2 regions of the Amycolatopsis melonis genome follow, and region 1 is predicted to be linked to the other one. Evidence: predicted binding sites of a transcription regulator. Region 1 holds the regulator's gene; the other holds the start of a gene.
The links. Region 1 encodes HspR, which represses chaperone genes until heat shock. Its sites were predicted from a motif close to ANNTTGAGTNNNNNNNACTCAANNT; they were not measured.

Region 1 (15,328 bases):
CTCGATCTTGCCGACGCCGAAGGTGTCCTCGTCCGGGTCGGCCTCCTCGAGGTCGAGGACCTTGCCGCCGCTCATCATCGGCTTGAGCGCGCCGAGAGCGACGCCGCCGTCGGCCTCACGCTTGAAGTAGATGTTGAAGAAGGCGCTGAAGCGGTGCCACGCGATGCCCATGGTCATCGTGCGCGCGACGACGATCAGCCACACCGTGGCGCTCATCAGCTTGACGAACGCGAAGATCGTGACGAGGTTCGGGCTGGCCGGCAGCAGCTGGCCGATCGGGTTGGAGACGAAGGACGCCCACAGGGGTCCCTCGTGGGTGTTCAGCGCGGACTTCGCGGCGCGGACGCCGATGATGCCGATGCCCTCGATGAGCACGACGGCTTCGATGAAGTACGCCCACTTGAAGTTGGAGCCCTGGAAGCGCGACTGGCGGTCCGCGCGGCGCGGGTGGTTGCGCTGGCGGATCGCCATCAGGACCAGGATGCCGACGATGGTGCCGAGCCCGAGCAGCTCCATGAGCAGCTGGAACGGCGGGAAGTCGTCGAGGATCGGCCAGCCCCAGGTCGGGACGAAGACCTCGCCGTAGGCCTCGAACAGGGCGAGCGAGCCCAGCAGGAAGCCCCACATGACCAGCCAGTGCGCGGGGCCGACGCTGCGCTTGCGGTTCATCCGCGTGTGCGCGGCGAACTCCTTGACCAGCGTCTTGAACCGCGGCCAGAACGGGCCGTTGCGGGTCGAGTCGGGCTGCCCGAGACGGATGACGCGCACGAAACGCGCGATCGTCGCGGCGAACATCCCCCAGGCGACGACGCCGAGGACGACGGCGATGCCGCCCAGCGTCAGTTGTAGAGCGCCCATCGTTCGGGTGCCTTTCGTCCGGATGATTCGTGGTGGTAGCCGGCAGACTAATGCTTCCTACCGATGAGTAACCCGTTGAGTGGCCCTAAGTCCCACCGATGTGGTGTACGTCGCTCTTTGTTTTGGGACGATCGTTCAGGTAGTTTTCACCCTATGGGTGCGTACCTTCTCCTCGCGCTGGCGATCGCCGCCGAGGTCTCCGCGACGGTCTCGCTGAAGCTCTCCGAGGGCTTCTCGAAGCTCGGGCCGTCGATCGTCGTGGTGGCCGGGTACGCCGTCGCGTTCGTCGCGCTGTCCTACGTGCTCAAGCTGGGCATGCCGATCGGCGTCGCCTACGCGATCTGGGCGGCGGCAGGCGTCGCCCTGGTCGCGGCCGTCGGCGTCGTGTTCCTGAAGGAGCCGCTCAACGCGGCCATGATCGCCGGGCTGGCGCTGGTCATCGGCGGTGTCGTGCTGATCGAACTCGGGAGTGCATCGACGTGAAACTGCAGGTCGACGGGCGTAAGGCGCGCGGGGAGAAGCGGCGCGCGGAGATCATCGAGGCGACGCTGCGGGTGATCGAGCGCGACGGCGTCGCGGGCGTCACCCACCGGACGGTCGCGGCCGAAGCCGGCGTCCCGACGACGTCCACCACCTACCACTTTTCGTCGCTGGACGACCTGCTGGTCGCCACCCTCATCTCGTGCGCCAGGGACATGGCGACCGAGGTCTACTGGATGATCGACCGGGCGCGGTCGCGTGGTTCGCGCGGCGCCGAGGAGGTCGCCGGCCTGCTCGCCGAGGCGCTGGGGCCGCGGCGCGGGCGCACGATGGCGGAGTACGAGCTGTACCTGCTGGCGGCGCGGAAGCCGGAACTGCGCCCGGCCGCCCGCCGCTGGCTCGACGTCCTGACGTCCATGGTCCGCCACGACGACGAAGTGGCGTTCCGCGTCTTCCTGGCGGGGATCGACGGGCTGCTGATCCAGGGCCTGATCGACGACGAGCCGCCGTCGGCCGACGAACTGCGTCCCGTGGTGGACTACCTGCTGAAACCGCGTTGACGGGCCGGTTAGCTTCGGATCATGCGGACCTTCGGTGAGTACGAACTGGACGACGACCGGACGCGGCTGGACCTCGACGTGGTGTGGAAGTTCCTCTCCACCGAGGCGTACTGGGCCCGCTGGCGCACTCGGGAGCAGGTCGAAGCCGCGATCGCCGCGTCGTGGCGGGTCGTCGGCGCGTACCGCGACGGCGAGCAGGTCGGCTTCGCCAGGGCGTTCTCCGACGGTGTTTCCTCCGCCTACCTCGCCGACGTCTTCGTCGTCGAATCCGCGCGAGGCGGCGGCCTCGGCAAGGAGATCGTGCGCGAGATCGTCGACAACGGCCCCGGCGCCGGGTTCCGCTGGATGCTGCACACCGCCGACGCCCACGGGCTGTACCGGCAGTTCGGGTTCGCCGAGCACACCAAGGGCCACTACCTCGAACGCGAGAACGTCAACGTGCGCTGAAGGACGGCGTACAGAGCACCGGGGACGGCCAGGCCGATCAGCCACGAGACGTCCGCGCCGCCCAGCACCGGGGCCATCGGGCCGACGAAGACGCCTTCGACGTTCGAAAACGGGATCTGCGCGGCGATTCCGGCGAAGTACGCGATGAGTGCCGGCGCGGCCCAGCGTCCGTAGCGGCCGCCCGGGTCGTACATCGCCTCGAGGTCGTAGGACTCCTTTCGCACCAGGTAGAAGTCGACCAGGTTGATCGAGCTCCACGGCGTCAGGAAGTACAGCAGGAAGTCCAGGAACAGGACGAAGTTCCCGAGGAACTCCCCGCGCCCGAGCACCGCGATGACCCCGCCGAGCACGCCGACGACGGCGATGTACCCGACCCGCGCCCGCTGTGACAGCACGGCCCGGCGGCTGAACGCCGTCAGCGCTGTCGCGACCGTCATGGAGCCGCCGTAGATGTTCAGGACGTTCACGGTGAACTTCCCCAGTGCGATGGCGAACAGCAACGGGATGAGCAGCGCCTCGCCGCCGAGCCCGACGACGTACGCGACTTCGTGGCCCTTGAACGCCTTCCCGGCGAAGGCGTAGGCGAGCGCGCCGAACGACATCGCCCACGTGGCACCGAGAACGGTGCCGCCGTAGGTCCACCAGAAGGTCGCGCGCACCGACGTGCCCGACGGCAGGTAGCGCGAGGTGTCGGCGACGTACGGGCCGAACGTCAGCTGCCACGACGCCGTGAGGGACAGGGCGAGCAGGAACTTCGGAAAGTCCAGCGTGGGTGCGCCGAGGACCGCGCCGAGGTCGTGGCCGCCGACGAGCCGGACGGTGAGATAGACGAAGACCACGACGCTCAGTGCCGAGGCCACCCAGCCGAACCGGTGGATCAGCCGGTAGCCGACGATCGCGATGAGCGCCGACGCGGCGGCGTACCCGCAGATGGCGACGTCGACCGGCAGCCCGGTGATCTGCGCGACCGCCTGCCCGCCCAGTACGTTGCCGCTGGCGAAGTACCCGAGGTACATCACGACGACGAGGACGAGCGGGAGAACCGCGCCGTACACGCCGAACTGCGCGCGCGACTGGATCATCTGCGGAATCCCGAGCTTCGGCCCCTGCGCGGCGTGCAGCGCCATGGGCACGCCACCGAGCACGTTGCCGCACAGGACGGCGACCAGCGCCCACAGCGGATGCACGCCGACGAGCACGGTCAGCGCGCCGGTGACCGCCGAGGTGATCTGCATGTTCGCCGCGAACCAGAGCGTGAAGAGGCTGCGCGGATGGCCGTGCCGTTCGCTTTCCGGGACCGGGTCGATGGACCTGCGTTCGAGGGCTGCCGCCACAGGGAACCTCCAGTGTTCGTCGTTGCCGTTGGTGGTGACATGACCGCAGTGTGTCATCGGGCACCGACAAAAAGGGGCCCGGCGCCGATCCGGCACCGGGCCCGCGGGCGAAAACTCAGCCCTTGTTCTCGTACACCGGCGTGATCACCGCGCGGGCCAGGGTGTGCCCGAACATGTTGAAGCCCAGGAACGCCGGCGTCGCGTCCTCCGGCACTTCCAGCTTCTCGACGTCCAGCGCGTGCACCGCGAAGTAGTACCGGTGCGGGCCGTGCCCGGGCGGCGGCGCCGCGCCGAGGAACCGCTTCACGCCGCCGTCGCCCTTCAGCGTCACCGCGCCTTCGGGGAGGCCGGAGCCGTCGCCCGCGCCGGACGCCAGCTCCGTCACCGACGCCGGGATGTTGAACACGGCCCAGTGCCAGAACCCGCTGCCGGTCGGGGCGTCCGGGTCGTAGCAGGTCACCGCGAAGCTCTTCGTCTCCGCCGGGAAGCCCTCCCACGCCAGGTGCGGCGACCGGTCCTCGCCGCCGGCGCCGAAGATGCCCGACAGCTGGGGCGTGGCCAGGGTTTCGCCGTCGGCGACGTCGTTGCTGCGCAGCGTGAACGACGGCACTTCGGGCAGGGATTCGTACGGACCGGGTGCTTGCGGCATGGATCCTCCTGATCACGGAACTCCAGACGTGCGCCAGGTTAGGCCCCGAGCCCGCCCCGCGCGTCTCAGGGAGGGATCTCAGGGTCTTTCGGGGGGATACCCCCATGTACGGCGGGCTCACCCGGCCATAACGTTCTCGGCGCAGAGGGAAACGAGACTTGAGGGGACCACGACCATGGCGCGTCCGCTGCTGGCCCTGGGTGGCATCGTCCTGATCGGCGTCGGGCTGGCGACCGCGTTCGGCTGGGGCTGGGGATCGGACTACGAGAACACCAGCACCGTTGCGCAGACCATCCGCAGCGTGAAGCTCGCGGGCGACTCCGGCTCGGTCCGGATCCGCACCGGCTCGGGGCCGTCGACGGTGCACGAAAAGGTGAGCTACCACTGGCGGAGCAAGCCGGGTGACACCTTCTACCGCGTCGAGGGCGACCAGCTCGTGCTCGCCGACTGCGGAACCAACTGCTCGGTCGACTACGAGGTGGTCGTGCCCGCCGGCATTCCGGTCAGCGGCAAGCTCGAATCCGGGGGACTGGACGTCTCGGGGGTGTCGAGTGTGGACGTTCAGGCGAACTCCGGGCACGCCCGCGTCGAGGACGTCTCCGGCGCGGTGAAGCTGCGGCTGGACAGTGGCTCGATCGACCTGCGGAACGTCGGCGAAGTCCAGCTGCACAGCGACTCCGGCAGCATCAACGGGGACGGCGTGCGCGGGCCGGTCGAGGTGACCTCGTCCAGCGGCAGCGTCGACTTCACGCTGACGCAGGCGAACAACGTCAAGGTGAACGCCGACAGCGGCAGCATCGACGTCACCGTGCCGGGCGGGTCCTACCACGTCATCGGCACCAGCGACAGCGGGCACCGCGACATCGACGTCCCGAACGACGGTTCCGCACCGCACACGCTCGACCTCACGACCGACAGCGGCAGCGTCACGGTCCGCGCGGCCTGACTTTCCTTACTACGGGGGCATTTCCGATGGGCAAGATCGAACGGCGCGTGCTGGCTTCCGCGCTGCTGGGGGCGTTGGCGATGCTCGGCGTCGTGGGCTTCGCCCGGGTGGACGGGGGCGGGACGCCGGCGCTGGGGGTGCCGGCGTCCGCGGATTCCCACTATCGAGTGACTTCCTGGTCCGAGACCTCGACGAAAGTCGTTGTGCCGCAAGGAAACCCCGATTTCTCCCTCGTTTCCTGGACGACCCGCCGCTCCTGAACTGTCGGTGGTCGCTGTTAGGAATGGGGTACGCCGAAGGACGGCGTGCAAGGGGAGGAAAACGTCATGGGAATCCGCCAGGCAGCCGCGGTCGTCGCCGCGGTCGTGATCATGGCGGCGGTGCCAGCCGTGGCCGAAGCGTCGGGCCTGCCGTGGCGGGCGTGTGCCACGCGGCAGGAGCCGGCGGCCGAGTGCGCGACGGTGGAAGTCCCGATAGACCGCGCCCGGCCGTCCGCCGGGGTGGCGCGGCTCGCGCTGGCCCGGCTGCCCGCGCTCGATCCGGCCCACCGGATCGGTGCCCTGCTGGTGAATCCGGGCGGGCCGGGCGGCTCCGGCGTCGGGTTCGTGCAGTACGGCGGGCTCGCTTCGCCGGACCTGGCGCAGCTGCGGCAGCGGTTCGACATCGTCGGCTTCGACCCGCGCGGCGACTGGTACAGCACGCCGCGGATCACGTGTGACCCGGCGCTGTGGGATCCGGCGGTCGACCGGTTCCCCTCGACCCGGCGGGCGTTCGACGCGCTGGTGGCGCACAACCGGAAGGCGGGCGAAGACTGCCTGGCCAGGACCGGGCCGCTGCTGGCGAACGCGGACACGCAGAGCGCGGCCGAGGACATCGAAACGATCCGGGCCGCGCTCGGCGAGCAGAAGATCTCCTGGCTGGGCCTGTCGTACGGCACCGAGCTGGGTGCGGTGTACGCGTCGAAGCACCCCGGCCGGGTGCGGTCGATGGTGCTGGACGGCGCGGTCGACCACGCCCGCCCGCTGCGCCAGGCGATCCTCGAAGAGGCGGCGGCCACCGAGGACGCTTTGGGCCGGTTCGCGACCTGGTGCCGCGGCTCGGCCGGCTGTGCGCTGCACGGCCAGGACGTCCTCCGCTTCTACGACGACGTCGTGGCGCGGGCGGCACGCGGCACGGTGTGGTCGAGCGAGCTGGGCCGCCCGGCGACGGCCGACGAGGTCTCCGCGGGCGTCTACAACCACCTGTATCTCCGGGAGGAGTGGCCGGCGCTGGGCAGGGCACTGGCCGCGGCCGGCGGCGAGTTCCCGGACGCCAAGGGCCTGACCGAGCGGAACCAGTTCCGGTCGCCGATCTACGGGGCGTACCGCGCGATCGGCTGCCACGACTTCCCGTCGCCGTTCACCGGCCCGGCGGACATGGCCGTCATGGCCGGGCTGCTCCGCGTGGCCGCGCCGCACAGCTGGCGGTACTCGGAGTACTGGGACTTCACCAGCGGCTGCACGGGCTGGCCGGTCCCCGCGAAGAACCCACCCCAGCCCCACCCGGTGCACGGGACCCCGCCGCTCCTGGTGGTCGGCGGCGCGCACGACCCGGCAACACCGCTGGCGTGGGCCCGCGGACTGGCGGCGAGCATCGACGGAGCAGCACTGCTCACCCGCACGGACGACGGCCACACGGGCCTGTTCAACTCGGCGTGCGCCCGCGTGGCCGAGGTGGGCTATCTGGTGAGCGGCACCGTCCCGGCGCGTGGGGCGGTGTGCGGGTGAGGAGAGATCGGCCCGCGACGGCCGGTGGGTGGGTTCGGCAGGCGAGCCGAGGGGCCGATGGGCTCGACGGCCGGTGGGCGGTGCCTTCGGCCGGAGGCGGGCGGCGGCTCGGCCGGGGCGTGGAGGGGCGTCGGCGTGCGGCCCGGAGCTTGGCGAGGCTGGTCCGGGGCGTGCCGGGCGGTGCCTCGGCGGGAAGGGTTGGTCGGCCCGCCTGGAGGCGCAGGGCCGTCCGGAGCAGCAGTCCCGGAACCTTGGCGAGGCGGGCACTCGGCCGCGGGGGCCGGGCCAGTGCGCGGCGCGGCGGCCCGGCGGAGGCGGTGGCGTCCAGCGGCTACCCGGCGTTCGCTCAGCCGGGCCCCGGCGAGGCAGCCCGGCCCGCCCGGGTGAGGCGATTCACCCCACCGCGAGCCGCCGGAACCAGGCAAAAGCGCAGGTGAGCGGCGTCACAGCAGCTTCCGCGGCCCTCGCCCGCCGAACCTGGGAACAAGAACCCGGACCGGCTCGTTAGGCTGGGTACGAAGGTTGAGCGCAGTCGACTCAAGTCCAGCTTGACGAGGTGCGTGAAGGCCGGATAGAACTTGCCAGGGCCCCGCTCAAGGTGGGGACGAACGTGCAGGTCACGAACAGAGCAGGCTTACACAGGAGGAAAGCACCATGGCGCGAGCGGTCGGCATCGACCTCGGCACGACCAACTCGGTCGTCGCCGTCCTTGAGGGCGGCGAGCCGACGGTCATCGCCAACTCGGAAGGCTCCCGGACCACCCCCTCGATCGTCGCCTTCGCCAAGAACGGTGAAGTGCTGACCGGTCAGCCGGCGAAGAACCAGGCCGTGACGAACGTCGACCGGACGATCCGGTCCGTGAAGCGGCACATCGGCACCGACTGGAAGACCGAGATCGACGGCAAGGCCTACACCCCGCAGGAGATCAGCGCGCGCGTGCTGATGAAGCTGAAGCGGGACGCCGAGGCGTACCTGGGCGAGGAGATCACCGACGCGGTGATCACCGTCCCCGCCTACTTCGAGGACGCGCAGCGGCAGGCCACCAAGGAGGCCGGGCAGATCGCCGGCCTGAACGTGCTGCGCATCGTCAACGAGCCGACCGCCGCCGCCCTGGCGTACGGCCTCGACAAGGGCGAGAAGGAGCAGACCATCCTGGTCTTCGACCTCGGTGGTGGCACCTTCGACGTCTCGCTGCTGGAGATCGGCGAGGGCGTCGTCGAGGTCCGGGCCACCTCCGGTGACAACCACCTCGGTGGTGACGACTGGGACGAGCGCATCGTCAAGTGGCTGGTCGACAAGTTCAAGGCCGCCAACGGCATCGACCTGACCAAGGACAAGATGGCGCTGCAGCGCATCCGCGAGGCGGCGGAGAAGGCCAAGATCGAGCTGTCCAGCTCGAACTCGGCCAGCATCAACCTGCCGTACATCACCGTGGACGCGGACAAGAACCCGCTGTTCCTCGACGAGACGCTGTCGCGCGCCGAGTTCCAGAAGATCACCTCGGACCTGCTCGACCGGACCAAGGCGCCGTTCAACAACGTCATCCGGGACGCCGGCATCTCCGTCGGCGACATCGACCACGTCGTGCTCGTGGGTGGTTCCACCCGCATGCCCGCCGTCGCCGAGCTGGTCAAGGAGCTGACCGGCGGCCGCGAGCCGAACAAGGGCGTGAACCCGGACGAGGTCGTCGCGGTCGGCGCGGCCCTGCAGGCCGGTGTGCTCAAGGGTGAGGTCAAGGACGTCCTGCTGCTGGACGTGACCCCGCTGTCGCTGGGCATCGAGACCAAGGGTGGCGTGTTCACCAAGCTCATCGAGCGCAACACCACGATCCCGACCAAGCGCTCGGAGATCTTCTCCACCGCGGACGACAACCAGCCGTCGGTGCAGATCCAGGTGTTCCAGGGTGAGCGTGAGATCGCCGCGCACAACAAGAAGCTCGGCATGTTCGAGCTGACCGGTCTCCCGCCCGCCCCGCGTGGCGTGCCGCAGATCGAGGTCACCTTCGACATCGACGCCAACGGCATCGTGCACGTGACCGCGAAGGACCTGGGCACGAACAAGGAACAGTCGATGACCATCACCGGTGGCTCCGCGCTGCCGAAGGAGGACATCGAGCGGATGGTCAAGGACGCCGAGGCGCACGCCGAGGAGGACAAGAAGCGCCGCGAGGAGGCGGAGACCCGCAACCAGGCGGAGACGCTGGTCTACCAGACCGAGAAGTTCCTCAAGGACAACGACGACAAGCTGCCCGAGGAGCTCAAGGGCAAGGTCAAGTCGGCGATCGACGAGGCGAACGAGGCGCTGAAGGGCACCGACTCGACCAAGATCCGCGAGGCGATCGAGAAGCTGAACACCGCTTCGCAGGAGCTGGGCTCCGCCCTGTACGCCAACGCGAACGCCGGTGCGGCGGGCGCCGAAGGCGCCGCGGGTGCGGGTGCGGCCGGGGACGCCGGTGCGGCCGGTGGCCAGGCCAAGGCCGATGACGTGGTGGACGCCGAGATCGTCGAAGAGGACCCGAAGAAGTGACCCACAGCTACGACGAATCCGAGAACCAGGGCCGCGGCCCCGAGGAGCCGGTGGTCGTGCGGGATCGGCGTCGGGTGGACCCCCAGACCGGGCAGGTCCGCCCGCCCGGTCCGGCCCACGCCGCGCCGGAGCCGGAGGAGGCGCCCGTGGAGCACGCGGGCCCCTCGCTCGGCGACACGATCGTGGACGACTCGGTGTCGGTCGTCTCCGACGTGGAGAAGGAGCTGGCCGAGCGCACCGCCGACCTCCAGCGCCTGCAGGCGGAGTACGCCAACTACCGCAAGCGGGTCGAGCGCGACCGGGAGGCGGTCGTGCTCGGCGCCAAGGCGTCCGTGGTGAACGACCTGCTGCCGCTGCTCGACGACCTCGAGCGGGCCGAGCAGCACGGTGACCTCACCGGGGCGTTCAAGGCGGTCGGGGACAAGCTGATCAGCGGCCTGCAGCGGGCGGGTCTCGAGTCGTTCGGCGCCGAGGGTGAGCCCTTCGACCCGAGCGTGCACGAGGCCGTGCAGCACAACACCTCGCCGGACGTGGCGGGCCCGACGGTCACCGTGGTCATGCGCCGCGGCTACCGCTTCGGGGACCGCGTACTGCGGGCGGCGCTGGTCGGCGTGACCGACCACGAGCCCGCTGCGGCCCCGGTGGACCCGTCCGTCGGTGGCGAGCTGCCACTCGACGGCGGAGTCGATGAACACCAGCAGTAAGCACTGTCGGTTCAAGTGGGAGGAGGAGACGCCCGATGAGCGCACGGGAATGGATCGGTAAGGACTTCTACCGTGAGCTGGGCGTCTCCTCCGACGCCACCGCGGACGAGATCAAGAAGGCCTACCGGAAGCTGGCCAAGGAGAACCACCCGGACGCGAACGCCGGCAACGCGCAGGCGGAGCAGAAGTTCAAGGCGGTCTCCGAGGCCTACGGCGTGCTGTCGGACCCGGCCAAGCGCAAGGAGTACGACGAAGCGCGGCGGCTCTTCGGCAGCGGGGGCGGGTTCAACTTCCCCGGCGGCGGCACCGGCGGCTTCGACATGGGCGACATCTTCGGCCAGGCCGGCGCCGGTCAGGCCGGGGGCTTCGGCGGGCTCGGCGACATCCTCGGCGGGCTGTTCGGCCGCGGCCGGACGTCGGCGGGCGCGACGGCCAACCGGCCGCAGCGCGGCGCCGACGTCGAGACCGACGTCCGGATCGACTTCACCGAGGCGGTCAAGGGCGCGACCCTGCCGCTGCGGCTGTCGAGCCCGGCGACCTGCGGGACGTGCGGCGGCAACGGCGCGCGGCCGGGGACGTCGCCGCGGACCTGCCCGACCTGTTCCGGGTCGGGCCTGGTCAGCCGCAGCCAGGGGGCGTTCGCGTTCTCGGAGCCGTGCCGCGACTGCCGTGGCCGCGGGACGATCATCGACGACCCGTGCCCGGAGTGCGGCGGCGAAGGCGTCAGCACGCGGACCCGCACGCTGACCGTCCGGATCCCGCCTGGCGTCGACGACGACCAGCGCATCCGGCTGGCAGGCCAGGGCGAGCCGGGCCGGGGTGGCGCGCAGGCGGGCGACCTGTACGTCCGGGTGCACGTGGCCCCGCACGCGTTGTTCGGCCGCAAGCCGAAGTCGCTCGACCTGACGCTGACCGTGCCGGTGGACTTCACCGAGCTGGCGCTCGGCACGACGATCACGGTGCCGACGCTGGACGGCAAGGTCTCGCTCAAGGTGCCGCCGGGCACCGCGAGCGGACGGGTGCTGCGCGTGCGCGGCAAGGGCGTCACCAAGCGCGACGGTTCGCAGGGCGACCTGCTCGTCACGCTCCAGGCGGCGATTCCCGCCAAACTGGACGACAAGGCGCGCGAGGCACTGCAGGCGTATGCCGAGGCGATGGCCGGGCACGACCCCCGGCCCGAGATCACCGAGCTGCTGCAAGGTAGGTGAGTGTGATGTTCGGCGGGAAACCCCCGGAAGGCGACGAGGAAACCCCGGTGTTCGTCATCTCGGTGGCGGCCCAGCTCGCCGGGATGCACGCGCAGACCTTGCGGACCTACGACCGGCAGGGCCTGGTGTCCCCGGGCCGCACCCCCGGCGGCGGACGGCGCTACTCGATGCGGGACATCGCGTTGCTGCGCGAGGTCCAGCGACTGTCCCAAGAGGACGGTGTGAACCTGGCCGGGATCAAGCGCATCATCGAGCTGGAGAACCAGGTCGACGCGCTCCGTGCCCGGGTCGCCGAGCTGACCGAGGAACTGGCGGCGGCCTACGCGGCGGCCGAGCAGGCCGCGGCGGCGGCGCACGCGTCCTACCGCCGCGACCTCGTCCCGCTCAACCAGCAGACGGCGATGGTGGTCTGGCGCCCCAAGCGCCGCTGACCCCAGCAGCAGCCGAAGGCCTCCCCGGGTGACCGGGGAGGCCTTCGCCCATCGGAGGAGGTGGGGGACGCGAGCATCCGGCGGCGGCCGCCCGGTACCCGGCCGCCGAACCGGAGAACTCGCCGACCGGGCGCCGGACTGGCGCGCTTCGGGCTGGTGATCGCGAGGTCTGGCGGGCGGCCGGGCGGGTAGACCGGCCAGCCCCGAGCCGGTAACCGCGAGAGCCTGCCGGGCGGCAGACCGGCCGGACCGGCGAGCCCCAAGTGGGTGACCGCGAGGTCCCGCGAGCGGCCGGACGACAGACCGGAACGGCTCGGCCGCGAGCAACTCCTCCCGGCTGCTCGCGGCCCCGCGCCGCGGGTCACGTCTTGAAATTCAGCAGCTGCCGCACCTCGGCCGTCCGGGACTCGACTACCCGGCGGGCCAGGTCGCGGGCCTGGGCGTTGACTCCTCCGTTCGGGCCGTTCTCCGTGCGGGCCAGCTCGGCCGCTCCTTGCTGCTGGCCTGTCAGGACGTCCAGGAACCTGCGGGGGAACTCCGCGTCCGGGGCCGTCCTCAACGCCGCGACCGCGTCCGGAGACGCGCCGTGGCCAGCGTGACCTGCGTGGGCGTTCGTTGTCTCCGGCTGGTTCCAGGCCCGCAGCCAGCTCCTCATGTCGGCGGTCTCGGTCCGCTGGGTCACCTCGATCGCCGCCGCCAGTTTCTTCAGCTCGGCTTCCAGGTTGCGGTTCGCCGCCAGGTGGGCGATCTCGATGCCCTGCTCGTTCTGGGGGATCAGCATCTGCAGGAACATCACGTCGGCCGCGTTGTACTCCGGTGGGGGCGGGGGGGGGGGGGCTGCCCGGACCCCCCCCCCCAACCCCCCCCCCCCCCCACACACCCGGGCCGCCCCCGGGGCGGGGGGGGGGGGGGGGGGGGGGGGGCGGCGCCCCCCCCCCCCCCCCCCCCCCCCCCGCCGCCGGCCACCTTCTCACTGGCGCTGCCAGAGGGCCGGGGTGTTCGGGGGCTCCCAGCCCGCGATTGCCGTGTGGGCCTGGAGGCAGCGGTAGCTCGCGCCGCCGTACGTCACCACGTCGCCTGCCTGGTACGCCGTGCCAGGGGACCAGGTTCCGCTCGACGGCGGCGTGGACGTGGTCGTCGGGGGCCGGGTCGTCGTGGTGGGTGGCGGGGTGGTCGTCGTCGGTGGTGGGGTGCTTCCGCCGATCTGGAGGTCGACGCAGCTGTAGAACGCGTTGGCCGTGTCGGAAATGTTCCAGATCGCCAGCACCTTCACGCGGCCCGAATACCCGGCCAGGTTCACCGTGTGCGACACCGTCGGCGGCGGCTGCTGGTTGTTGCCGCTGAACGACGCCACCAGGTTGCCGCCGACGTAGTACTCGTAGTTCTTCGTCGCGTGCCGGGCGGTGAACACCCAGTTGAACGTCACCGTCGTGCCGACCGCCTTGGCAGGCCACGGCTTCGACTCGTCGGACAGCTGCGAGAACTGGGCGTTGCCGCCGTCGCAGCTGCGCAGCCCTTTCGGGCCCTCGACGCTCTGGGGTTCGTACACAATGCTGCCGCAGTCGGGGACCTTGCCCGCCGCGCAGTTGGCCTGCCTGCTCGGCGGGTCGGACACGTAACCGTGGGCACTCGCGGTGCCGGCGGGGAGGACGACGACCAGCACCGGCGCCAGCAGGACACCGGCCGCGGCCGCGAAGAGCTTCCTGTTCCAGGTCATTTCGGCTCCTCGAAGGGGAACAGCGTCGTTCCGGGAGGGGAGGACGAACGAGCACAAGATGTGGTCTAGACCATAAGGCGATTCCGGCACAACGGTCAACGAACTACCGCCATTCGGCGGTTTCACTGCGCCGCCCGGCCCAGTGCGATGGTCGGGACGGCCGGTCAGTCCAGCGTGAACGGGTCGTAGGAGATCCGCTCCAGGTCGATCCCGCTCGCCAGCAGCTTCGCGATGGTCGCCTGGATCATCGACGGCGACCCGGACACCAGCACGTCGTGGTTCTCCCACGACCCGCGCTGGGTCACCGCGTGCGCGAGCGTTCCGCGGTCGCCGCCCGCGAGCGCGCCCTCCTCGGTGACCGGGGTGACCGTCAGCCACCGGCACGTCGCGGCCATCCGCCGCAGGTCGTGCAGCGCGTACAGGTCCTCCGGTCTTCGGCCACCGAAGAACAGGTGCACCGGCGGGTTGCGCTTCCAGCGGGACAGGTCGTCGAGAATGGCCAGCAGCGGCGTGATCCCGGTGCCGCCGCCGATCATCAGCAGCCGGTTCGTGGTGGCGGGCCGCACGGTCAGCACGCCCATCGGCGGCCCGAGCCGCCAGACGTCACCGGGCTTGGTGTGGCTGACGATGCTCCCGCTGACCCAGCCGCCGGGCACCGCGCGCACGTGGAACGTCAGCAGGCCGTCGCCGCGGGGTGCGTTCGCCGGGGACAGGTACCGCCAGAACCGGGGCCGCTGCGGCACTTCCACGCTGACGTACGCGCCGGCGCGGTACGGCAGGAGACCCTCGGTGCGCACCTTCACCAGCGCGACGTCGCGGGTGAGCCTGCGGTGTTCCAGCACGGTCGCCGCCCACGTCGCCGGCCCGGCCTCCGCCTGGGCGGCCTCGCGCATGGTCTTGGCGATGAGCCCGTACGCCGCGGTCCACGCCGACGCCACCTCGGGTGTCCACTTCTCCTTGAGGAACCGTTTGAGCGCCGCGATCAGCGCGACGCCGACGGCGTCGTAGTGGCGGGCGACGACGCCGAACTTGCGGTGGTCGCGGCCCAGCTGCGCGAGGAAGGTGGCCAGCTCGTCGGGCCGGTCCACCATCTGCACGACGTACACGATCGCGCGCAGCAGCCTGCTCCGCTGGGCCGCCATGGTGACCGGGAACAGGTCGCGGCAGTCGGGGGCGACGACGAACAATGCGCCGTAGAAGTACTGCGCCAGTTCATCGGCTTTCGGCTCGATCGCCGCAAAGCTTTCACGAATCAACCGTGCCAGCTCGCGACCTTCCACGGCGGAAACGGGAAGCGGATCGGGCATGGCTGAGATCTTCACGAATTCAGCTCTCATCGGGAACGGTGATCTCCAGTCGTGCAAAAGTTTTTTGCGCCGCCCACGCGGCGTCGCTGTCGCGATGCCGCCCCCGAGGGTTCCCGACTGTAGGCGCATTCCCGTGCAGATGCGCGTGATTCCGCGCGTTCCGCTCGATCGGAGCAATTTCACCACGCGCCGTCAACCCGATCTGGCGGTGCGTGAAAATGATCAGGAAACGCGATTAATCGATGGTGAACGGGTCGTACTGGATCTGGTCCAGTGCGCTGCCCGCGACCAGCATCCGCGACACCGTCGCGCGGATCATCGCCGGCGAGCCCGACACGAGAATGTCGTGGCCGGGCCAGGCCCCGTACCGCGTGACCGCTTCGGCCAGCGTGCCC
Region 2 (15,328 bases), on a different contig from region 1:
ACGCCGGAGCACCCGTACCCGAAGGAGTTCGAGACCTTCGCCGACCCGTTCACGACCCTCGCGACGGCCGCCGCGGTGACCCGCACGGCCCGGCTCGGGACGAGCGCGCTGACCGGCCCCGCCTACTCCCCGGTGCTGCTCGCCCGGGCCCTGACCTCGCTCGATCTCGCCAGCTCGGGACGCCTCGACGTCGGTTTCGGGCTGGGCTGGCTGCGCGAGGAGTACTACGCGACCGGTGTGCCGTGGCCGGGCCGGGGCCGCCGGCTGGACGAGGTCCTCGACGCGCTCGAAGCGCTCTGGACCGGCGACCCGGCCGAGCACGACGGCCCGCAGTGGCGGATCGCGCCGTCGACGGTGGGCCTGCGGCCCGCGCAGGACCCGCGGCCGCCGGTGCTGCTCGGCGGGTTCTCGCCGGCGGCGCTGGCCAGGGTCGGCCGCCGCGCGGACGGCTGGCTGGCGGGCTGGCTGCCGGAGCAGTACCTGACCGGGCTCTGGTCGGTCGCCCTCGAAGCGGCCGAGAAGGCCGGCCGCGACCCCGGAGCGCTGCGCCGGGTGCTGCGGATCAACCCGCGCCGGGGCACCGCCGTCGAGACCGCCGACGACGTCGCCCCCTGCCTCGACGTGGCCCGCGAGCTGGGCATTTCCGAGGTGCTCGTCGATCTGCACTACGTCGCGAAGGACGTCGACCACGCTCTCGAACTCGCCGCACAGCTGATCGGCGGCTGAACCCTGAGTGTGATTCTCGTCTCGTTCGCCGGGGTCTCTTTGTTCTATTATAGTTAGAACTATGTTGGTCCGGATCGACCCGAGTTCGACCGTCCCGCTCTTCGAACAGGTGGCGGCTTCGCTCCGCCGCGCCATGGCCGACGGCAGCCCGGCGCCCGGCGAGCAGCTGCCGCCCGCCCGCGAGCTGGCGGCGTCGCTGGACATCAACGTCCACACCGTGCTGCGGGCGTACGCGCTGCTGCGCGACGAAGGCCTCATCGACCTGCGGCGACGACGTGGCGCGGTGGTCATCGGCGGCGCGTCGTCCCGGGCGCGGCTGGCCGAGCTGGCCGCGGAACTGGTCCGCGAGGCGAAACGCGCGGGCGTCGGCCTGGACGAACTCACCGGGGTGCTGAAGGAGAAATACTCATGAGCAAGCTGATCCGGGTCCTGACCGCCACGGCCGTGCTGCCGGGCGCCGCGCTGGCCGTGGCGGGCGTGCTCGCGAACGCCTGGTGGGCGCGGCTTCCCGACCCCGTCGCGACGCACTGGGGCACCCGCCCGAACGGCCACACCGCGCTCGGGCCGTTCACCGGCATGTGCCTCGGGCTCGGCGTCGTCGCCGTCGCGGTCCTGACGGCGACCGCGGTCGCCGCGCTGCGCCGCGGGCGGCCACTGCCGCGGCCGACCGTCGGGGTCGGTGCCGGCTTCGCCGCCATGCCCGCCGCGGTCCTGCTGACGGTGCTCGTCGCGAACCTCGACGTCCCGGACTGGCAGGCCGCCCGCGGCGCCGGCGTCGTCGTGCTGTTCCTGCTCGGCGCGGCCGCACTCGGCGTCGTCGCGGCCTTCGCCGGCGGCCTGCCTTCGCCGGTCCGCGAAACCGGGGCCGCCCGGCCGAGCGTCGGGCTCCGGCCCGGGCAGCGCGCGTTCTGGTCGAGCCGCGCGGAGAACCCGGCGATGCTCGGGGTCCTCGCGCTGATCCCGGTCGCCGTCGCGCTGGTGCCCGCCGGGCTGCCGTGGCAGACCGGCCTCTGGATCGCGCTGGTCGGCGCGGTCGTGACGGCGCTGACGTACCGGCTGAAGGCGACCGTGGACGCCAAGGGCGTGACGATCCGCTTCGGTCTCTTCGGCTTCCCGTGGCGGCACCTGAAGCTGGACAGCATCCGCGAAGCGGCCACGCGCGAGCTGAGCACGTTCGGCGACGGCGGGCTCGGGCTCCGCTTCAACCCGGTCACCGGCACGACGGCGTACAAGGTGCGCGGCGGCCCGGCACTGGCGCTGTCGCTGGAGAACGGGCGGACCGTGCTGGTGAGCGTGGACGACCCGGAAACCGGCGCCGGGCTGGTCAACGACCTGATCGCGCAGCGGATCACCCGGATTGGCTAGGCCGGGGACGCACCGCGTTCGGTAGAAACGAAGAAGTGGCGAAGAAGAGCGGTGGCGGCGGCTGCCTGGTCGTGGTGCTCGTGCTCGGGGTACTGGCCTTCGGGTACTACAAGTGGCAGCACGGCTCGTCGTCGGCGCCACCGGACGGCGCCGACACCGGCGGCGGCAGCGGCCGCTACGTGGCGCTCGGCGACTCGTACACGTCCGCGCCGCGCACCGGGCGGCAGGCGGGCACGCCCGCCGGCTGCGAGCGCTCGGACGACAACTACCCGCACCTGGTCTCGGCGAAGCTGAAACCGGCCCAGTTCGCCGACGTCAGCTGCAGCGGCGCCACGACCGCCCACCTGACCGCGGCGCAGAAGACCGGCAACGGCACGAACCCGCCGCAGCTGGACGCCGTCACCGCGGACACGACGCTGGTGACGCTCGGCATCGGCGGCAACGACGTCGGCTTCTTCTCGTACGCGTCGTCGTGCGCGACGACGCACCAGGCGTCGTCGCCGTGCAAGGACCGCCTGACCGCGGGCGGCCACGACCAGCTCGCCGAGCGGATCGACGCGACGGCCCCGAAGATCGGCGCGGCCCTCGACCGGATCCACGCCAAGGCCCCGAAGGCGAAGGTGGTGGTCGTCGGCTACCCGACGGTCCTGCCCGACGGCGACGGCTGCTGGCCGTCCCTGCCCTTCGGCGCCGGCGACATCGCGTACTTCCGCGCGGCGCTGGGCAAGCTGAACAAGATGCTCGAGGACCAGGCGGACGCCCACCGCGCGGGCTACGCGGACACGGCAACGCCGGGCAAGGGCCACGACGTCTGCGCGGCCCCGGACCAGCGCTGGGTGGAGGGCGTCCTGCCCGCCTCGCCCGCCGCGCCGCTGCATCCCAACGCGCGCGGCGAGCAAGGCATGGCCGACGCCGTCCTGGCCGTGCTCAAGCTGCCCTAGAGGCGGACGAGGGCCTGCGGCTTGCCGAGGACGGTCTTGCCGTCGAACTTCACCACGAGGTCGACGCGCGCGATGCCGTCGTCCTTCACGTCGGCCACCTTGCCGGTGATCTCGACGAGCGCGCCCTCCGGCGTGTTCGGCACCACGACCGGGCGCGTGAAGCGGGCGCTGAAGTCGATCAGCCTGCCCGGGTCGCCGAGCCAGTCGGTGACCACGCGGCCCGCCACCGCCATCGTCAGCATCCCGTGCGCGATGACGTCCGGGAGGCCGACGTCCTTGGCGAACGCCTCGTTCCAGTGGATCGGGTTGAAGTCCAGCGCCGCCCCGGCGTAGCGCACCAGCTGCTCACGGGTGATCCGGACCTCGAGGGCGGGCAGTTCGTCGCCGGTGTTCACACGCCCTCCCCTCGGACCACCAGCTGCGCGCGCGTGGTGCACACCCGCGCGCCCGCGGCGTCGGTGATGTCCGCGCGCAGGTTGATGAAGTCGTTGCCGGCGCGGGCCATGATGTTGTCGATGTGGGTGGTCACCTCGAGCACGTCACCGGCGTAGACCGGGCGCGTGTAGGTGAAGCCCTGGTCGCCGTGCACCATCCGCGAGTAGTCGAGGCCGAGCTCGGGGTCGGTGACGATCGAGTTGATCGCGGCGAGGTTGATGATGGTGAGGAACGTCGGCGGGGCGATCACGTCCGGGTGGCCGGCCGCGCGGGCCGCCTCCGGGTCGCGGTAGACCGGGTTGGCGTCGCCGATCGCGTCGGCGAACTCCCGGATCTTCTCCCGGCTGACTTCGTAGCTGGTCTGCGGCGGATAGCTCCGCCCGGTGAACGACTGGTCCAAGGGCACGACCAGGAGGCTACCAACAGCAGAAAAGCCGCCCCGGTGGTCCGGGGCGGCTCTTCGAAGCTGGGGTGAACGCGCTACGTCAGCGGGTTTCCTTGTGCGTCCGGTGCGTACCGCAGTTCGGGCAGAACTTCTTCATCTCCAGGCGATCCGGGTTGTTGCGCCGGTTCTTCTTGGTGATGTAGTTGCGGTGCTTGCACTCTTCGCACGCCAGCGTGATCTTCGGTCGCACGTCGGTGGAAGCCACAGCGTTTCCTTCTCTCTCAGGTCCCGGGGGCCGGCCCCGTCGTTACCGCGTAGCGGTGGCCGGACTTGAACCGGCGACACAGCGATTATGAGCCGCTTGCTCTGCCAACTGAGCTACACCGCCCTTACATGACCCAAGCCGCGACACGCAGGCGTGACGCGGCTGAGGTCGAGAGCCCCTTTACGGAATCGAACCGTAGACCTTCTCCTTACCATGGAGACGCTCTGCCGACTGAGCTAAAGGGGCCTGGCCTCTCGCGAGGACTTTGAAAGATTAGCAAGGGCCTTCACCCGGCCGTGCAACCGGGGTCCCTTAACGGCAAAACCTCAGGTCAGCAGGGTCAGGACGGTCTCCGAGTGCCGCCCCGGCGAGCGTGCCGTGCGGGCCTGCAGCCACGCCTCCAGGCGGTCCTCCGGCAGCGGCCGGGAGATCAGGTAGCCCTGGGCGACGTCACACCCCATCGCCTCGAGCTGGTCGCGGGCCACGTCCTCCTCGACGCCCTCCGCCACCACCGTCAGCCCGAGCGAGTGGCCCAGCTCGACGATCGACCGGACCACCGCGAGGTCGCCGAGGTCGGTGCCCATGCCGAGGACGAAGCTCTTGTCGATCTTCACCTGGTCGACCGGCAGCTGCCGCAGGTACGCCAGCGACGAATAGCCCGTGCCGAAGTCGTCGACCGCCAGCACGATGCCCAGCGAGTGGAGCTCGCGCAGGATCGGCAGCGCCTTCTGCGGATCCGACATCACACCGGACTCGGTCAGCTCGAACGTCAGCAGCTCGGGCGGGACGCCGAAGCGGTCCAGCTCGCGGGCGACCTTGTCCGGGAAGTTCTCGTCGGCGAGGTTGCGCACCGACAGGTTGACCGCCACCGAGATCCGCAGGCCCTCGTCGAGCCACTTGCGGCAGCGCTTCAGTGCCTCGCCGAGCACGAACGACGTCAGGACGCCGATCAGGCCCGCCGCCTCGATGGCCGGGACGAACTCGTCCGGGCCGAGCCTGCCGAACTCCGGGTGCACCCAGCGCACCAGCGCCTCGACGCCCTGCACCTGCCGGTTCGGCAGGGTGATCTTCGGCTGGTAGTGGACGCTGACCTGGCCGTCCTCCAGCGACTGCCGGAACTGCGTGACCATCTGGAAGCGCCGCAGGAAGATCTGGCCCATGCTCGGCACGTACCCGCGGACCTCTTCGCCGCCCTTGGTCGCGCGGACCGCGACGTCGGCGCGCTGCAGCAGGCCTTCGATGTCGACGACGTCGCCCGGTTCCTCCGCGGACGTCGTCGCGTAGCCGATCATCGCGTTGGCCTCGACCGAAAGGCGGTCCACCGGGTACGGCGCGGACAGCTCGCGGCGCAGCCGTTCGGCCGCGGCGTGCGCGTCCTCCGGCGGGCAGCCGACGAGCAGCGCCGCGAACGACGCGCCTTCGAGCCGGGCGAGCGGGACGTCGGGGCCGAGCGCGTCGCGGATGCGGCGGCCGGCGGCGATCACCATCCGGTCGGCCCAGGCGTAGCCCAGCGCGTCGCTGACGGTCGAGAACACGTCGAGGTCGATCCGCAGCACCACGGCGTTGGCGAAGTCCCGCAGCGGCTCCTTGGCCACCTGCCGGAAGCCCGGCCGGTTGAGGTGCCCGGTGAGCGGGTCGTGGTAGGCGTCGTGCCGCAGGGTCGCCAGCAGCCGCCGGTTGTCCAGCGACGTCGCGAGGTGGCTGGCCATCGTGCCGAGCAGCTGGACGTCGTACTTGCCGAAGCCACGCCACCGGGACAGCCGGTCGTGCGCCTCGACGACGCCGAGCAGCTGGTTCGCGCTGCGCAGCGGGACGACCAGCGCCTCCTGCGCGCCGCGGTCGAGCAGCGCCGCGCGGACGTCGGGGTTGGCCTCGGTGATCCGGAAGTGCCGGACGTGCGCGCCGGGCAGCCGCAGCAGCGGGTCGTCGGCGGCCGGGTCGGCGGGCGGCAGGTCGTCGCCCGCGACGACGACCCGCATGGTGTCCTTCGCCTCCAGCCGCAGCCGGAGCACGACGCGGCCCGCGGCGAGCTGGTCCTTGATGCGCTCGGCGATGGTGGCCCATTCGCGGACGTCGACGCCGCCGACGAGCTCGTCGGCGCGGCTGGCCGGGCGGGCCGCGGCCTGCTGGCCCGAGCGCGCCACCATCAGGCTGACGTCGGAGAGCGCCTCCATGTCCCGCTGCTCGCGCAGCAGGTCGGAGTAGGCCCAGTACAGCGCGGTGAGGCCGAGGAAGACGGCGAGCACCAGCGGCCACGCCTTGGGCGTGTTCGAGATGACGAGGTAGCCGGACAGGCCGACGGAGGCGTTGACGAAGCCGACGACCAGGATCCGCGCGGTGAGCCGGACGGCGGTGCTGACCCGCATGCGGCGCCGCAGCACGCGGACCGCGGCGAGCGCGAGCAGCGTGCTCACCAGCGGCGCGGTGAGCGTCCCGGCCAGCGCCGCGACCCACGGGATCTTCTCGCCGACCCCGGCGCCGACGGCGTACTTGACCAGGCCGGCGACCGCGAAGGCGCCGGTGATCTCCAGCAGGAACGCACCCGCGTTGTAGAGGACGCGGCCGGCGACCTTCCGCGCGAGCAGCGTGCCGATGCCGGCGACCAGGTGCGCGGCCAGCACGACCTCGAACGGCGCGATGAAGAACCCGATGACGAGCGGGATCTCGGTGAAGGAGATGGTCCACGAGATGCCGCTGCGGACGTCGACGTTGATGCCGAGCTGCTCGGCGAGCAGGAACGCGATCGCGAGCACCGGGCCGATCCACAGCAGCTTGCTGTCCCAGTGGAACGGCAGCCACGAGCCGACGGCGAAGGCGGCGACGAGCCCGAGGCTCAGCACGGCGAAGGTGTACGCGCGGAACCGGCGTTCGTCGGTGCGGGCTTCGGCCGAGGCGGCGGGCTGCGGTGGTGTCCCGGAAGCGGCTCCCGGCCCGGGCTGCGCCTGCGCGACGGCGTCGCCGTGGGCGTTGGTGTCCGGCATCCGACCTTCCCTCCCGGCTTGTCCACCGGCAATGATCCGTGACTTCGGGTGTGGACAAGGGCCATACCGTACCCCGTAGGGCGTACCCGTGTCCCTTTCGAGACAGTAGGAGATCACCCCAGGGTTAACAATGCCTAGAACGCGCTGACCTGCGTGGACCAAAGGGTGAAACGTCGGGTTTCCCCAGTCCTAGCAGTTCCCCGCCCAAGCTCGCTCGGGTCGCGCTTCAATGGGCGCATGCACAGCGATGTGATTGCCACCGAGCACGCGGCGCGGCTCGCGGCGGTGGATCCCCTCCTCCCCGGCTCGACCCCGTTCGAAGCGGCCGAAAACGCCGTGGTCCTGGAGGTGGCGACGGGTGACTCCGCCGCTTCCGGGCTGGCCTCGCGCGTCCAGGTCGACCGCGACGCCCCCAACGCGCCGTGGCGCGCGCTGACCGAGCACCGGCTCGACCTCCAGCTCGCGGGCCCGCAGCCGGCGGCCGCCCTGGACGCCCTCCTCACTCGATGGGATGAACATCTGCGCGCGGTCGCCGAGCGCGGCGACACCGAGACCGCGGCGATCGTGCCGCGCGCGAGCCGCGACGCCGCCGGCGCCCGCGAAATGCTGCACCACGGCTTCGCGCCGCTGCGGGTGATCGCGGTCCGCCCCGCCCAGCGGATGGTGCCGGCGACCCCGCTCGGGACCCCCGGCGTCAAGATCCGCCGCGCCGAGCCCGGCGACCTCGAAACCGCGGTGGCGCTCGGCATGGAGCTGCACTCCTACGACGCCCAGTACGGCACGGTCAACTGGCGCGACGGCGTCGAGGAGATCCTGGCCAAGGACCTCGCCGAGCAGCTGAAGCGGCCGGAGCCGCCGCTGTGGATCGCGGAGCTGTACGGCCGCCCGCTCGGCATGGTCAGCGTCCAGCACCCGGGCGAGACCGGCTGGATCAGCGGCCGCGTCGCCGCGGCCCGCGTCGGCTACCTGTCGTCGCTGGCCGTCGCGGAGGCCGCGCGCTCGTCCGGTGTCGGCACCGCGCTGGCCACCCACGCGCACCACGTGCTGGACGAGGAGGGCGCCGACGTCGTCCTGCTGCACCACGCGGCGGCCAACCCGCTGTCGACGCCGTTCTGGTACGCCCAGGGCTACCGCCCGCTGTGGACGTACTGGCAGCGCCGCCCGGCTGTTCGCTGAACCTCCGGCGGCATAGGCTGACCCGCGCGAGCAGCGAGGGGAGCCGGAAGTGGCCGATCAACGGGATTCCGCGCCGAGAGCACCCGAGGGTGTGGACGTCGAAAAGCCGTCCGCGGCCCGGATCTACGACTGGTACCTGGGCGGTACCCAGAACTGGGCCGTGGACCGCGAGTTCGGCAGGCGCATGGAGCAGCAGTGGCCGCTGGTGCGCCCGGGGTCGAAGCAGAACCGCGAGTTCATGAACCGCGCGGTGCGCGCGGCGCTGCGGGCGGGCATCCGGCAGTTCATCGACCTCGGCTCCGGCGTCCCGACGGCCGGGAACGTGCACGAGGTCGTCGAGGCCGAGCTGCCCGACGAGCACGACGCGAAGGTCGTGTACGTCGACTACGAGCCGGTCGCCGTCGCGCACGCGACGCTGATCCTCGAAGAGGAGGCGGCGACCGACTGGGCGGGCATCGTCCAGGCCGACATGCGCGACCCGAAGGCCGTGCTGCGCGCCGAGGAGACCCGGCGGCTCATCGACTTCTCGCAGCCGGTCTGCCTGATGATGATGGCGGTGCTGCACTTCGTCGGGCCGGACGACGACCCGGAGGGCCTGCTCGAGACGTACCGGAACGCACTCGCGCCGGGCAGCTGGCTGGCGATCTCGCAGATGAGCGAGGGCGACGGGACCGGCGAAGCACTCGAAGGGCTGCGCTGGTTCGTCGAGCAGTACCGCAAGACCAGCAACCCGGTGTGGCTGCGCAGCCGCGAGGAGATCGAGCCGCTGTTCGGCGGCTGGAACCTGCTGGAGCCGGGCATCGTGCACCTGCCGGACTGGCGGCCGGACCGGAAGCTCAACGCCCTGGAGGCGGAGGCGCGGCCGTTCGCGTGGTGCGGCATCGCGGAGAAGCCGGGCGCGTGAGCGAAGCCGCTCGATCGCTCCCGCCGGGGTCGACACGGAGAAGCCGTCCGCGGCGCGTGTCTACGACTGGTACCTCGGCGGGAACCACCACTGGGCGGTCGACCGCGAGTTCGGCCGCCGCGTCGAGAAACTGTGGCCGCTGATCCGGCCCATCTCGCGGCAGAACCGGGCGTTCATGAACCGGGTCGTCTCGGCGGCGATGGACGCCGGCAGTTCGTCGACCTCGGCTCCGGCGTGCCGACGGCGGGGAACGTGCACGAGATCGTCCGCGACCGGCTGCCCGAAGGCGAGGGCGCGTCGGGCTGGGCGGGCCTGGCGGAGAAGGACATCCGCCGTCCCGCCGGGATCTTCGCCGACCCCGTGACGACGGCGCTGATCGACTGGTCGCGGCCGGTGTGCCTGCTGATGATCACGGTCATGCACTTCATCGGGCCGTCCGACGACCCGGACGGGCTGATGGCGGCCTACCGGTCGAAGCTCGCCCCGGGCAGCTGGCCGGCGCTGACACACGGCACGTGCCGCGACGACGCCCCGCCGGACCGCGCGGCGGAGGTCCGCCGGTTCATCGAGGCCTACCAGGACACCTCGAACCCCGCGTGGCTGCGCTCGGCCGAGGAGCTGCTGCCCTGGTTCGGCGGCTGGCCGCTGCTGCCGCCCGGGATGACGTCGCTGCCGGACTGGCGTCCCGCGTCGCCGCCGACGGAGATCGACGCCGAGACGCGTCCCTTCGTCTGGTGCGCCGTCGCGCGTCACCCAGGCCGCTGACCTGTGCTTTTCCTGATCGCTGTTGGCGAACGCACTCCGGGAAACAAACATGCCCATTGGAGAGTTGAGCTAGGCAGACTCAACTACACGAGGAGTGCACATGTCCGACACCCGCCTCCTGCCCGTGCTCCCGCTCGATGACGACGTCGTGCTGCCGGGCATGGTCGTCCCGCTCGACCTGACCGACACCGAGACGCGGGCAGCGGTGGAGTCCGCCCAGGCCAGGACGCCGAGCCAGGCGTCCTTCCCCGGCATCCGGTCCTCCGCGGCCGCCAAGGCCGAAGTCCTCATCGTCCCGCGCGTCCACGGCGAATACGCCGAGTTCGGCACCGTCGCCACGGTCGAGCGCATCGGCCGCGTCCCCGGCGGCAAGGCCGCCGTCCTGCTGCGCGGCACGGCCCGCGCGCTCGTCGGCCGGATCGCCGACGGTCCCGGCGCCGCCCGCTGGGTGCACGCCGAGGACGCCCCCGAGACCACCGACGACCGCACCGCCAAGCTCGCGGCCGAGTACAAGGCCGTGGTCATCTCGATCCTGCAGCAGCGCGGCGGCTGGCAGCTGATCGACGCCGTCCAGCAGGTCGAAGAGCCGTCCGCGATCGCCGACCTGTCCGGCAACGCGCCGTACCTCGACACCGCGCAGAAGCTCCAGCTTCTGTCCACTTTGGACGTCAGTGCGCGCCTGGAGAAGGCGCTGGAGTGGAGCAAGGAGCACCTCGCCGAGCTGGAGGTCACCGACACGATCCGCAAGGACGTCGCCGAAGGCATGGAAAAGCAGCAGAAGGAGTTCCTGCTGCGCCGCCAGCTCGAAGCGATCCGCAAGGAGCTGGGCGAACTCGACGGCACCGCGCAGGACGACGACTACCGCGCCCGCGTCGAAGCCGCCGACCTGCCCGAGCACGTCAAGAAGGCCGCACTGGCCGAAGTGGACAAACTCGACCGCACGTCCGAGCAGTCCCCCGAAGGCGGCTGGATCCGCACGTGGCTGGACACCGTCCTGGAGCTGCCCTGGAACGAGCGCACCGAGGACGTCTACGACATCGCGGCCGCACGGGCCATTTTGGACGCCGACCACGCCGGCCTCGACGACGTGAAGGAACGCATCATCGAGTACCTGGCCGTGCGCAAGCGCCGTGCCGAATCGGGTCTCGGCCCGGTCGGCGGACGGCGTTCGGGCGCGGTGCTCGCGCTCGCCGGTCCTCCCGGGGTCGGCAAGACGTCGCTGGGCGAGTCGGTCGCGAAGGCCATGGGCCGCAAGTTCGTCCGGGTCGCGCTGGGCGGCATCCGTGACGAGGCGGAGATCCGCGGTCACCGCCGCACGTACGTCGGCGCGCTGCCCGGCCGGATCGTCCGCGCCATCAAGGAAGCCGGCTCGATGAACCCGGTGGTGCTGCTCGACGAGATCGACAAGGTCGGCGCGGACTACCGCGGCGACCCGACGGCGGCGCTGCTCGAAGTGCTGGACCCGGAGCAGAACCACACGTTCCGCGACCACTACCTCGAGGTCGAGCTGGACCTGTCCGACGTCGTGTTCCTGGCGACGGCCAACGCGCTGGAGACCATCCCCGGCCCGCTGCTGGACCGCATGGAGCTGGTGACGCTGGACGGCTACACCGAGCACGAGAAGGTGACCATCGCCCGCGACCACCTGCTCCCCCGCGAGCTGGAGCGCGCCGGCCTCGGCGCTGCGGACGTCGTCCTGACGGACGCGGCGTTCAGCCGGATCGCGGCCGAGTACACCCGCGAGGCGGGCGTGCGCGACGCGAACCGGACGATCGCGAAGGTGCTGCGGAAGATCGCGACCAAGGTGGCACTGGACGAGGTTTCGCTGCCGGTTTCGGTCGACGCCGCCGACCTGGAGACCTACCTGGGCCGCCCGCGGCACATCCCGGAGTCGTCGCTCCCGGCGTCGACACAGCGCACGGCAACCCCGGGCGTGGCAACGGGCCTGGCGGTGACGGGCGCGGGCGGCGACGTCCTGTACATCGAGGCGTCGCTGGCGGACAAGGAGTCCGGCGCATCCGGCCTCCAGCTGACCGGCCAGCTCGGCGACGTGATGAAGGAGTCGGTCCAGATCGCGTTGTCGTACTTGCGGTCTCACGGAGCGGAGCTGGAGCTGCCGGTGGGCGACCTGCGCGAGCGAGGCATCCACGTCCACGTCCCGGCGGGCGCGGTCCCGAAGGACGGCCCGTCGGCGGGCATCACGATGACGACGGCGCTGGCGTCGCTGCTGTCGGGCCGCGTGGTCCGCGCGGACGTGGCCATGACGGGCGAGGTGTCCCTGACGGGCCGGGTGCTGCCGATCGGCGGAGTGAAGCAGAAGCTGCTGGCAGCCCACCGGGCAGGCATGAAGACAGTGATCATCCCCCAGCGCAACGAGCCGGACCTCGACGACGTCCCGGCGGAGGTGCTGGCCGAGCTGGACGTCCACGCGGTGGCGAACGTCCGCGAGGTCCTCGACCTGGCCCTGACCCCCGCCTCGACCCCGGTTCCCCAAGCCGCATAACGGAACCGGTGCCTCACCACCCAAGGTGACCGGCCGGGGGTCCGGGGGCTTGCCCCCGGCGGGGGTGTGGGGGCTCGGCCCCCACAAGACACAACGGAGAGAGCCATGTCTGCGCTTTCCGCAGACATGGCTCTCTCACGAATCGACGTGGCGGGTGAGGGATTCGAACCCCCGTAGGCGTAAGCCAACTGGTTTACAGCCAGTCCCCTTTGGCCACTCGGGTAACCCGCCCAGGCCGGTTCGCTCCGGCCGGGGGAAAGCTTACCCAAGGGTCTCGAGCGGGGGTCAACCGGGATACCCATCCGCCGGTGGGGGCTAGGCTGGGTGCCCCTGACAAGCGAGTACGAGGTGTGAGGACACGTGGCGGATCCCTCTTTCGACGTCGTGAGCAAGGTCGACCGCCAGGAGGTGGACAACGCGCTCAACCAGGCAAGCAAGGAGCTCGGCACGCGGTTCGACTTCCGCGGCACCGGCACGACGATCAGCTGGGCCGGCGAGGAGGCGATCACGATCGAGTCCGAGACGGAGGAGCGTGCGCTGGCCGCGGTCGAGGTGTTCAAGGAGAAGCTGATCAAGCGCAGCATCTCCCTGAAGGCCTTCGAAGCAGGCGAGCCCGCGCTGTCGGGCAAGATCTACAAGATCAGCGGCAAGATCCTCCAGGGCATCGCCTCGGACAAGGCGAAGCAGATCGCCAAGTTCATCCGCGACGAGGGCCCGAAGGGCGTCCAGGCCCAGATCCAGGGCGACCAGCTGCGGGTGTCGGGCAAGAAGAAGGACCAGCTGCAGGAGGTCATCGCCCTGCTGAAGGGCAAGGACTTCGAGATCGCGCTGCAGTTCACCAACTACCGCTGAGCCGCACGTCGCCCGGGGCCTCCGCCCCCGCGACATGAACGACTCTTTCCGGTCGCCGGACGTCATGAACGACTCGTTCATGACGTCCGGTCACCCCGCGGTCAGGACGGCGTGATCGTCCAGCTGCCGTCCCAGTCCTCGATGCGCAGGAAGGCCTGCTCGCGCAGTTCCAGCGTTCGCTGCTGGTCGCCGATCTCGTTCACCAGCAGGTCGATGCTCGACTCCGTCGTCACCCACACCGCCACGTGGCCGCGGCCCTTCGCCGTGAACGCCGCCTTCGTGACGCCCTTCGCCACCCGGAACACCGCGTCGCCCTTGCCGGACTTCGGCGCACCCGCGGTCAGCTCGGGGACGCTGCGGAAGTCGGTGATCGTTGCCGTCCAGGCGGCGTTCGCGCGGACCGTGATCTCCGTCGCCGGCTGGTCGAACGGGGACACGTTGAACCACGATGTGCCCTTGTACCTGCCGATCGCGTTCACCAGGAGTCCGTCCGCGCCGTCGGTCTCCACGAACACGTTGGACGAGCACTTCGGGCACTCGAACGTCAGGAATGCCGGCTGGTCCGCGGGCCATGCCGTGGAGAACTGGCCGTCGCCCTTGCCCGTGTGTGTCTCCGCCGGGACTTCGCGGGGTGCCGGTGGCGCGGCCGACGTCGACGGCGGTGCCGATGTGGGCGCAGGCCGGGAACCCGCGGCTCCCACGATCTCGCCGAAGCCGGTGGCGGCGGGCGCGCACGCCGAGGCCAGCACCGCCGCCAGGAGCAGCAGGCAGGACAGCCGGAGTTTCATCGTTCCCCCTCGGGACCGCCGCCGGTCCCTCTCGTGAGCTTTTCGACACGCTCCGCCAAAGCGTTACCTTCGCCGTCACCCGTTGGGGCATATCAAACCCCTCGAACGCGGTAATGGGCCGCGTGACTCCCCCGGAACTCGCCCACCTGCGTGTTGTAATCGCGCGGTCACCGCGTGGAGAGGGTCACGATGCGCTTGCTCGCCTTGGTGCTGTCACTCACCGTGATCGGCGCCACACTCACGCCGGCGCAGGCCGCCGAACGCAAGCAGCTCATCCCGGGCTACGGCTCGTACGCGCGGCTGATCCGCCTCGAACACTCCGTCATCGGCCGCGGCCGCATCATCGCCACGCTGACCAGCGAAGACGCCGGCGGGAAGTTCACGCCGGTGCTGGAGAGCACCGACGAGGGCGAGTCGTTCCACAAGATCGGCGAGATCCACGACGCCGACGGCCGCTTCGGCATGTGCTGCGGCACCGTCTACGAACTCCCCCAGCGGGTCGGGAAGCTGCGCGCCGGGACGCTGCTGTGGGCCGCGTCCTACCGGCAGGACGCCGGGCCGCAGCGGCGCGTCGGCATCCGCGTCTGGGCCAGCAAGGACGGCGGCCGCGCGTGGTCGTTCCTGTCCGAGGCCGCGCGGTCGCACAACATCGACGGCATCTGGGAGCCCGAGTTCACCGTCGACGCCGGTGGCACGCTCTGGCTGCACTACGCCGACGAGACGCAGGCGCCGAAGTACGCGCAGGTGCTCAACCGGGTCGCCTCGACCGACGGCGTGACGTGGGGCACCAAACAGCTCACCATGGCGATCCCGCCGGACCGGGTCCGGCCCGGCATGCCGATCATCCGGCGGCTGCCCGACGGCCGGTACTACTTCGCCTACGAGATCTGCAACTTCCGCGACCGCTACTGCGACCCCTACTTCAAGATCTCCGCCGACGGCGCGAACTGGGGCGATCCCGGCGATCCGGGCACCCGGGTCACCACCGCCAGCGGCAACTACTTCCAGCACGCCCAGACGATCACGCTGTTCCCCGGCGGCCCGAACGGTGTGCGGATCGTCATGGTCGGGCAGATCTACACCAACGCCAAGGGCGAGCCGCAGCCGAAGAACGGCCAGGTGCTGCTGGCGAACGACAACTTCGGCAGCGGCCACTGGTACGAGCTGCCTGCTCCCGTGCACATCACCGGCATCCACAACAACTTCTGCCCCAACTACTCCTCGACGCTGCTGCCGGTCGAC

Region 2: a site for HspR is predicted at 10,005-10,029, ahead of lon (endopeptidase La). Genes of this name have one in related genera too.

Annotation. Positions count from the first base shown of each region.
Region 1 covers NZ_JBDZYD010000003.1:399,733-415,060, reverse strand. The annotation lists gene ABJI51_RS09915 ((Fe-S)-binding protein) at 1-858, opposite strand, end outside; gene ABJI51_RS09910 (DMT family transporter) at 1,012-1,341, shown strand; gene ABJI51_RS09905 (TetR/AcrR family transcriptional regulator) at 1,338-1,898, shown strand; gene ABJI51_RS09900 (GNAT family N-acetyltransferase) at 1,920-2,345, shown strand; gene ABJI51_RS09895 (purine-cytosine permease family protein) at 2,312-3,679, opposite strand; gene ABJI51_RS09890 (YbhB/YbcL family Raf kinase inhibitor-like protein) at 3,795-4,328, opposite strand; gene ABJI51_RS09885 (DUF4097 family beta strand repeat-containing protein) at 4,504-5,274, shown strand; gene ABJI51_RS09880 (hypothetical protein) at 5,301-5,534, shown strand; gene ABJI51_RS09875 (alpha/beta hydrolase) at 5,601-7,040, shown strand; gene dnaK (molecular chaperone DnaK) at 7,695-9,566, shown strand; gene grpE (nucleotide exchange factor GrpE) at 9,563-10,270, shown strand; gene dnaJ (molecular chaperone DnaJ) at 10,306-11,478, shown strand; gene ABJI51_RS09855 (heat shock protein transcriptional repressor HspR) at 11,484-11,909, shown strand; gene ABJI51_RS09850 (DUF305 domain-containing protein) at 12,271-12,789, opposite strand; gene ABJI51_RS09845 (lytic polysaccharide monooxygenase) at 12,880-13,626, opposite strand; gene ABJI51_RS09840 (globin domain-containing protein) at 13,791-14,933, opposite strand; gene ABJI51_RS09835 (globin domain-containing protein) at 15,169-15,328, opposite strand, start outside.
Region 2 covers NZ_JBDZYD010000011.1:196,624-211,951, forward strand. The annotation lists gene ABJI51_RS28720 (TIGR03619 family F420-dependent LLM class oxidoreductase) at 1-726, shown strand, start outside; gene ABJI51_RS28725 (GntR family transcriptional regulator) at 788-1,138, shown strand; gene ABJI51_RS28730 (hypothetical protein) at 1,135-2,091, shown strand; gene ABJI51_RS28735 (SGNH/GDSL hydrolase family protein) at 2,127-3,032, shown strand; gene ABJI51_RS28740 (MaoC family dehydratase) at 3,029-3,427, opposite strand; gene ABJI51_RS28745 (MaoC family dehydratase N-terminal domain-containing protein) at 3,424-3,873, opposite strand; gene rpmG (50S ribosomal protein L33) at 3,953-4,117, opposite strand; tRNA gene ABJI51_RS28755 (tRNA-Met) at 4,168-4,240, opposite strand; tRNA gene ABJI51_RS28760 (tRNA-Thr) at 4,291-4,363, opposite strand; gene ABJI51_RS28765 (putative bifunctional diguanylate cyclase/phosphodiesterase) at 4,444-7,098, opposite strand; gene ABJI51_RS28770 (GNAT family N-acetyltransferase) at 7,336-8,274, shown strand; gene ABJI51_RS28775 (SAM-dependent methyltransferase) at 8,324-9,178, shown strand; partial or broken gene ABJI51_RS28780 (SAM-dependent methyltransferase) at 9,192-9,943, shown strand; gene lon (endopeptidase La) at 10,044-12,446, shown strand; tRNA gene ABJI51_RS28790 (tRNA-Tyr) at 12,595-12,677, opposite strand; gene ABJI51_RS28795 (YajQ family cyclic di-GMP-binding protein) at 12,807-13,298, shown strand; gene ABJI51_RS28800 (hypothetical protein) at 13,400-14,086, opposite strand; gene ABJI51_RS28805 (sialidase family protein) at 14,276-15,328, shown strand, end outside.